Regions from separate parts of the Serratia sp. CoH_134_PS_4 genome, predicted to be linked through region 1. Evidence: predicted binding sites of a transcription regulator. Region 1 holds the regulator's gene; each other region holds the start of a gene.
What was found. Region 1 encodes PurR, which represses purine synthesis genes. Its sites were predicted from a motif close to CANGCAAACGTTTGCNTG; they were not measured.
Positions count from the first base shown of each region.

Region 2: a site for PurR is predicted at 1,129-1,146, ahead of guaB (IMP dehydrogenase). Genes of this name have one in related genera too.
Region 3: a site for PurR is predicted at 781-798, ahead of AC2FCQ_RS11060 (NCS2 family permease). Genes of this name have one in related genera too.
Region 4: a site for PurR is predicted at 1,265-1,282, ahead of AC2FCQ_RS19555 (nucleobase:cation symporter-2 family protein). Genes of this name have one in related genera too.

Region 1 is NZ_JBXWKI010000001.1:855,186-857,392, forward strand. It holds gene sodB (superoxide dismutase [Fe]) at 1-104, shown strand, start outside; gene cydH (cytochrome bd-I oxidase subunit CydH) at 158-247, opposite strand; gene purR (HTH-type transcriptional repressor PurR) at 572-1,597, shown strand; gene punR (DNA-binding transcriptional activator PunR) at 1,594-2,207, opposite strand, start outside.
Region 2 is NZ_JBXWKI010000006.1:174,121-176,327, forward strand. It holds gene xseA (exodeoxyribonuclease VII large subunit) at 1-1,037, opposite strand, end outside; gene guaB (IMP dehydrogenase) at 1,208-2,207, shown strand, end outside.
Region 3 is NZ_JBXWKI010000005.1:277,834-280,040, reverse strand. It holds gene AC2FCQ_RS11070 (glutathione S-transferase family protein) at 1-130, shown strand, start outside; gene AC2FCQ_RS11065 (VOC family protein) at 178-585, shown strand; gene AC2FCQ_RS11060 (NCS2 family permease) at 935-2,207, shown strand, end outside.
Region 4 is NZ_JBXWKI010000014.1:23,945-26,151, reverse strand. It holds gene gltS (sodium/glutamate symporter) at 1-1,093, opposite strand, end outside; gene AC2FCQ_RS19555 (nucleobase:cation symporter-2 family protein) at 1,336-2,207, shown strand, end outside.

The sequences.
Region 1 (2,207 bases):
GGGAACACGCCTACTACATCGATTACCGCAACGCCCGCCCGACTTACCTGGAGAACTTCTGGGCGCTGGTTAACTGGGCATTTGTGGAGAAAAACCTGGCATAGCGTGGGATAAGGCAAACAGGCGCACGAAGCGGCGCCTGTTTTTACTTCGGGGATCAGTTCAATGCTGCAGTGAAGCTAAAAGCAATAATCACGGCCAGCGCACAGACAGTGGTGAACAGTGACATTTTCAGATCGGTATCCATTACAACTCCTTTTCAGATTGGTTTTCCCAAGGATAAAAGGCACACAATTAATGCGTCAAACCATTTTCACACAGTTGGCCAATAAAATCTTGTTATCATTTCCCGGTTTATAATACCGATTACCTCTTCCCCTTTTGCTCAATATGGGACAAAATTCGCAGTTCACAACTGTGTACCGGCAAAAATGCCCCTCCTGACCAAGCGCTGACGACTTCAACACACTAAAAACTCAGTTTTCGCTTCTTTGGAGAAGGATCTACGCAGGCAAACGATTAACATCACACTTACATACTGCAACATGTGAGTTCAGGAGTCATTCTTTACATGGCAACGATTAAAGATGTGGCCAAACGCGCTGGCGTTTCCACCACCACCGTTTCGCACGTCATCAATAAGACTCGTTTCGTCGCCGAAGAGACTAAAGCGGCCGTGAGTGCCGCAATTAAAGAGCTGCATTATTCACCCAGCGCAGTGGCGCGCAGTCTGAAGGTCAATCACACCAAATCGATTGGCCTGCTGGCAACCTCCAGTGAAGCGCCCTACTTTGCTGAAGTGATCGAAGCGGTAGAAAACAGCTGCTATAGCAAAGGCTATACGCTGATACTGTGTAACTCGCACAACAATTTGGACAAACAGCGTGCCTATCTGGCAATGCTGGCGCAAAAGCGCGTCGATGGCTTGTTGGTGATGTGTTCAGAATATCCGGACCAATTGCTTGGCATGCTGGAAGATTACCGCAACATCCCAATGGTTGTCATGGACTGGGGCGCCGCACGCGGTGATTTTACTGATACCATCATTGATAATGCGTTCGAAGGTGGCTATCTGGCTGGGCGCTATCTGATCGAACGCGGACACCGCGATATCGGCGCCATTCCCGGCCAACTGTCACGTAATACAGGGGGCGGGCGCCATCAGGGCTTCTTAAAAGCGATGGAGGAAGCCCATATCGACGTGCGCGACGAGTGGATCGTCCAGGGTGACTTTGAGCCAGAATCCGGCTACAAGGCCATGCACCAGATACTGTCGCAGAAACAGCGTCCGACAGCGGTATTCTGTGGTGGCGATATTATGGCAATGGGGGCTATCTGCGCCGCCGATGAGCTTGGGCTACGCGTGCCTCAAGACATCTCGGTCATTGGCTACGATAACGTGCGCAATGCGCGCTATTTCACCCCGGCGCTGACCACTATTCATCAGCCCAAAGAGCGTTTGGGTGAGATGGCATTCACCATGTTGTTGGATCGCATCATCAGCAAGCGTGAAGAATCACAGGTGATTGAGGTGCATCCCAAGTTGGTTGAGCGCCGTTCGGTTGCTGACGGCCCGTTCATCGATTACCGCCGCTAGTCATTCGGGCCGGAAGCCACTGCGGTTTCCGGCGTCACTTCGCTTAACCATTCCTGATTCAACGTTTCACTGTCCCCTAAATAGTCCAACAGCCAGGCCATCGCCGGAGAAGGCGTATTTTGCTGCCACGTCAGGCAACAAGGGCTGGCTGGGAACGGCTCCTGCAACTGTAACGCCACCAGCTCGCCACGTTGTACTAACGGCAAGACCTGATGCGCAGGCATCATCCCGACACACAATCCGGCGCACAGGCAATCCACCGCCGACGACCAGTCCGGCACCACCAAGCGCCGCTGGTTATCCAACGTCCAGGTGACCCGCTTGGGGAGATTGCGTGAGGTATCCTCCAGACAGAGCGATGGGAAAGGCCGTAGCTGATCATCGTTTAACAACCCATCCTGAGCCGCCAGTGGATGTTGCGGGCTGGCCACACACAACCAACGCATATCGCCCATATCGCGAAAGGCAAACCCACCGCCGACCGGTACGGCCCGTGTCGCACCTATCGCCATATCAGCACGCCCATCCACCAACGCATCCCAGACGCCATTGAACACTTCTGGCTGAACCAATAATTCAACGTCAGGAAAATGCCGATAAAAGTCCAACA
Region 2 (2,207 bases), on a different contig from region 1:
TGTTGCGCGCGTTCGCTGCGGCGTGAGGACAGACGCAGTTGGTTCTGCATACCCTCTTCTAACCGGCGTTGCAGTTTGAACAACAACGTTTGCTGACGCGCCAGACGCAGGTGCGGATGCTGTTGCTGCAAACGGTGGTTGATGCGGGTGAACTGCTGCTGGCGCTGCGCCAGATAGTAATCCATCGCCATTTCCATACGCTGCTGCTGGGCCTGCAATTGGCGCAGCAGCTCCAACTGATTGCGGCTGACCAGTTCGGCGGCGGCAGAAGGGGTTGGCGCACGCAGGTCAGCGACAAAATCGGCAATGGTGACGTCGGTTTCATGGCCGACGGCGCTGACGATCGGAATACGGCTGGCGAAAATCGCGCGTGCCACACGTTCGTCGTTGAAACTCCACAGATCTTCCAGCGAACCGCCACCACGGCCGACGATCAACACGTCACATTCGTCGCGGCGGTTGGCCGTTTCGATGGCGCGCACTATCTGCAAGGGCGCTTCTGCACCCTGCACTGACGTCGGGTAAATAACGATGGGCAGTGAAGGATCTCGACGTTGCAGTACCTGCAGCACATCGTGCAGCGCCGCACCGCTGGCGGAGGTGATCACCCCGACGCGTTTGGCCGGGCTGGGCAGAGGCTGTTTGAACTGCTGATCGAATAACCCTTCAGCGCTCAGGCGTGCTTTCAACTGTTCGAACTGTTGTTGCAGCAGGCCGTCGCCGGCAGGCTGCATGCTTTCGGCAATAAGCTGATAGTCGCCCCGCGGTTCATACAGCGTGATGCTGGCACGAACCAGAACCTGCTGGCCATTTTGCGGACGGAAAGTGGTGCGGCGGTTGCTGTTGCGGAACATGGCACAACGCACCTGCGCGCGGTCGTCTTTCAGCGTGAAATACCAGTGGCCGGAAGACGGCTGGGAGAAGTTGGAGATCTCGGCGGAGAGCCAAATCTGGCCCATTTCCATTTCCAGCAGCTGTCGAACCGTCTGATTTAGGCGGCTTACGGTAAAAATAGACGGCGAAACAGGTAGCGACATGTGACCCAGATCAAATTTCAAAACAAGCACTTAATTGGTCGATACTACATGGCTGAAAAAGGTAATCAAGAGTTTTTGTGAGAAAGTGCTGGAGGCAACCGATTACGCTCTGTATAATGCCGCGGCAATATTTTATCTTTTTCACAGCCCACTCTGGTGAGATATTGCCCATGCTACGTATCGCAAAAGAAGCACTAACGTTCGACGACGTTCTCCTGGTTCCAGCTCACTCTACGGTTCTGCCTAATACCGCTGAGCTCGGCACCCAATTGACCAAAACTATCCGCCTGAACATCCCTATGCTGTCCGCAGCCATGGATACCGTAACCGAGTCCGGTCTGGCCATTGCGCTGGCACAGGAAGGCGGTCTGGGCTTCATTCACAAGAACATGTCCATCGAGCGTCAGGCTGAAGAAGTCCGCCGCGTGAAAAAACATGAGAGCGGCGTGGTTACCGATCCACAGTCCGTAACGCCTGCCACCACCCTGAAAGAAGTGAAAGAGCTGACCGCGCGTAACGGCTTTGCCGGTTACCCGGTCGTGACCGAAGAAAACGAACTGGTTGGTATCATTACCGGCCGTGACGTTCGCTTTGTGACCGATCTGAACCAGCCTGTTACCGCCGTGATGACGCCAAAAGAGCGCTTGGTTACGGTGAAAGAAGGCGAAGCGCGTGAAGTTGTACTGCAGAAAATGCACGAAAAGCGCGTTGAGAAAGCGTTGGTCGTGGATGACCAGTTCCACCTGCTGGGCATGATCACCGTAAAAGACTTCCAAAAAGCAGAACGTAAGCCAAACGCCTGTAAAGACGAGCATGGCCGCCTGCGCGTAGGTGCCGCAGTTGGCGCCGGTGCCGGTAACGAAGAGCGTGTTGATGCGCTGGTTGCTGCCGGTGTTGACGTCCTGCTGATTGACTCCTCCCATGGCCATTCCGAAGGCGTATTGCAGCGCATTCGCGAAACCCGTGCAAAATACCCTGATCTGCAGATCGTTGGCGGTAACGTCGCGACCGCTTCCGGCGCTAAAGCGCTGGCGGATGCCGGTGTTAGCGCAGTTAAAGTGGGTATCGGCCCGGGCTCTATCTGTACCACCCGTATCGTAACCGGCGTAGGCGTTCCGCAGATCACCGCTATCGCTGACGCGGTTGAAGCGCTGGAAGGCACCGGTATCC
Region 3 (2,207 bases), on a different contig from region 1:
GGAAGCGATGGCGGCGCGCGGCGCACTGGACGCTTGCCCGAAATTGCGTGGTTATCTGCAGCGTATTCATTCACGTCCAGCCTATCAGCGCGCTCTGGATCAGGGGGGACCTTATGACCTGCTGAGTTAAGACGATGGGCTATACTCGATGAGGTCACTCTTCATCGGAGGTAGCCCATGGCTACGCAAATTTTTGTTAACCTGCCGGTGGGCGATCTGCCCGCATCTGTTGCTTTTTTCACCCAGCTGGGCTTCGGCTTTAATCAACAGTTTACCGATGACACCGCCGCCTGCATGGTGGTCAGCGACAGCATTTATGTGATGCTGCTTACCCACGAAAAATTCAAAATGTTCACCCCGAATCCGGTTAGCGATGCCAGGAAGGCGACTGAGGTGCTGATATGTTTGTCGCAGCCTAATCGGGCAGCGGTAGACGATGTGGTGCGTAAGGCGATCGCCGCCGGCGGTAATACTTATAACCAACCGCAAGATTACGGCTTTATGTATGGGCATGGTTTCCAGGATCTTGACGGACATATCTGGGAACTGATGTACATGGATGAAAATGCAGCGCGGGCGCAGTAGCTGTTTCGGCCCCCCATTTTTGGGGGGCATTCCCATCGGATTTACCTATGGGACAAAAACCGTATTTTCGATAATGATAGTTCCCCAGGCTTTTTGCATGAATTGCCGCGATCTTTGGTTGATCAGAGGGTGTAGAAGGCTGGATAATCGTTTGCCTTGAATAAACCACCATAAATCACCCGTTTCACGCAATGGGAGTTAAACGTTTGCCTTATATGTGATGCCGGTTGGCAGCATGCGTAAAGGGCAAGGACGCGAACGTGACGGAAACGATACCGTAATAAACATGCGTGGGCGGAACAACAAGCCTTTTGAAACGGGCTGGCAATGAAACACAGGGGACAGCAACATGTCGAATTCTCAAGCGAACAACGCCGTTAAACCAAAAGGCGGGCTTGATGGTTATTTTAATATTTCTGCGCGTGGCAGCACCGTGCGTCAGGAAGTGGTAGCGGGGTTAACCACCTTCCTGGCGATGGTTTATTCGGTGATCGTCGTACCGAGCATGCTCGGCAAGGCGGGTTTCCCGCCAACGGCGGTGTTTGTCGCGACCTGTTTGGTCGCCGGTCTTGGATCGTTACTGATGGGGCTGTGGGCGAATTTGCCAATGGCTATCGGTTGTGCGATTTCACTGACCGCGTTTACCGCCTTCAGCCTGGTGCTGGGGCAACACATCAGCATTCCAGTGGCGCTGGGCGCGGTATTCCTGATGGGCGTACTCTTTACCATCATCTCGGTAACCGGTATTCGTGCCTGGATCCTGCGTAATCTGCCGATGGGCGTGGCGCATGGTACCGGAATTGGCATTGGTCTGTTCCTGTTGTTGATCGCCGCGAACGGTGTGGGCCTGGTGGTGAAGAACCCGCTGGACGGTTTGCCTGTGGCGCTGGGCGCATTTACGTCCTTCCCGGTTGTGATGACCTTGCTCGGGCTGGCGGTGATTTTTGGCTTGGAAAAGCTGCGTGTGCCCGGTGGCATTCTGCTGGTGATCATTGTCATTTCGATCATTGGTCTGCTGTTTGACCCGGCGGTGAAATATCAGGGCTTGTTCGCGATGCCTAGCCTGACGGATGCTAACGGCAAATCATTGATCTTCAGTCTTGATATCATGGGGGCATTGCAGCCTGTGGTATTGCCAAGCGTGTTGGCATTGGTGATGACCGCGGTGTTTGATGCGACCGGGACCATTCGTGCGGTGGCTGGTCAGGCTAACCTGTTGGATAAAGACGGGCAAATCATCAACGGCGGCAAAGCATTGACGTCGGATTCCCTGAGCAGCATTTTTTCCGGTTTGGTAGGTGCAGCCCCGGCGGCAGTGTATATCGAGTCTGCTGCGGGTACTGCGGCGGGGGGCAAAACCGGCCTGACGGCGACCGTAGTCGGCCTGTTGTTCCTGTTGATCTTGTTCTTGTCGCCGTTGTCTTATCTGGTACCGATTTATGCTACCGCACCTGCGCTGATGTATGTTGGCCTGCTGATGTTGAGCAACGTGACCAAACTGGACTTCAACGACTTTGTTGATGCCATGTCCGGCCTTCTGTGTGCGGTATTTATCGTGCTGACCTGTAACATCGTTACCGGCATCATGTTGGGCTTTAGCGCATTGGTCATCGGTCGTATTT
Region 4 (2,207 bases), on a different contig from region 1:
CGAAGCGATCGGTAATCGCCTGCATATTGGCTATCGCCGTCGGCGTCGCACCCATACCAAAGCCACAGTGACCCGCAGCCAGTACCGCGGCATCGTAATTTTTACCCATCACCCGGTAGGTAACAAAGATTGCGTACAGTGCCATCACCAACGTCTGTACTGCCAGGATCGCCAGCATTGGCAGTGCCAACGAAGCCAATTCCCACAAGCGCAGGCTCATCAACGCCATCGCCAGGAACAGCGACAGGCTAACGTTGCCCAGCACCGATACTGCACGCTCAAACACAGTATAGAAACCGGTGAAGGCCAGTGTGTTACTGAGGATCACACCAACAAACAGCACACAGACAAAGTTTGGCAGTTCAAACACCGTGCCACTCAATAAGCCGGAAATAAACTGACCCAGGCTCAAACAGATGGCAATCATCGCGATGGTTTCAATCATGACCAGCGAGGTAATCAAACGGCCGCTTTCCGGTTTTTCAAAACCGCTTGGCTGAACGCTGTCATCCGGAGACCCTTCCGGTGTAGAAGAGTGCTTCACCAGATAACGCGCCACAGGACCGCCGATCAGGCCGCCCAAAACCAACCCGAAGGTGGCGCAGGCCATTGCAACTTCCGTGGCATTTTCAAAGCCGTAACGCTCAATGAACAGCTTGCTCCAGGCCGCCCCAGTGCCGTGGCCGCCGGACAGGGTAATGGAACCGGCGATCAGACCCATCAACGGGTCCAGACCCAGCATTTTTGCCATGCCGATGCCGATCGCGTTCTGCACCAACAGCAAGCCCAGCACGACAAACAGAAATACCATCAATGCCTTACCGCCCGCGCGCAGCCGCGCCAGGTTGGCATTGAGACCAATAGTGGCAAAGAAGGCCAGCATCAAAGGGTCTTTCAGCGACATATCGAAGCTGATTTCCCAGTTAGCGAATTTTTTCAGGGCTAATAACAGGATAGCCACCAGCAAGCCACCGGCGACAGGTGCGGGAATGGTGTATTTTCTTAACAGAGGGATGCTTGTGACGCATTTGCCCCCAAGGAGCAAAACCAATGTTGCCGCGACTAACGTGCCATAAGTATCAAGATGAAACATCCAGGTACTCCATGTAAGGGAAAAGATCCAATTAATAAATAATAAGTTATAGAAAACCGCTTAGTTTTTAAAACTTGATGAGTGCAGGATTAGAAGTAAAAAACGCTGATAACACAAGAAAAAATGAACGAAAATGCGACATAACCGCCGATAATGCTAACAGAATAGTAACGCGCAACCGTTTGCTTTTGCGGGGTAAATCATTAAAATGCCTGCTTTGCCGTTTCCGGAAATGCCACATCATGACCATGCCATCCGCCGAGCTCGATGCAGAGCAAAAAGCCTCCTCAACGCTGCGCAATAGCGAACTCATTTATCGCCTGGAAGACCGACCGCCATTGCCGCAAACCCTGTTTGCCGCCGGTCAGCACCTGCTGGCGATGTTTGTTGCGGTAATCACCCCTGCTCTGTTGATCTGCCAGGCATTAGGTCTACCGGCACAAGACACCCAGCACATCATCAGCATGTCATTGTTCGCTTCCGGTTTGGCTTCCATCCTACAAATTAAAACCTGGGGACCGGTCGGTTCCGGCTTGCTCTCGATTCAAGGCACCAGCTTTAACTTCGTTTCACCGCTGATTATGGGTGGGCTGGCATTGAAAAACGGGGGGGCCGATGTCCCTACCATGATGGCGGCACTGTTCGGCACACTGATGGTCGCCTCCTGCACCGAAATCCTGTTATCGCGCGTGCTGCATCTGGCGCGTCGCATCATCACCCCGCTGGTTTCTGGCATTGTGGTGATGATTATCGGTTTGTCGCTGATCCAGGTTGGGCTAACCTCCATCGGTGGCGGCTATGCCGCGATGAATGATCACAGCTTTGGCGCGCCAAAAAACCTGATGTTGGCCGGGGCCGTACTCTTGGTCATTATTCTGCTTAACCGCCAGCGTAACCCCTACCTTCGCGTCGCCTCGTTGGTCATCGCCATGGCAGTCGGTTACCTTTTGGCTTGGGTCATGGGGATGTTGCCAGACACTCAGCCGGCCACCGAGACAGCCGCAATTATCATCCCAACGCCGCTGTATTACGGTTTGGGCTTTGACTGGAATCTGCTGCTACCGCTGATGCTGATCTTTATGGTCACGTCATTGGAAACCATCGGGGATATCAC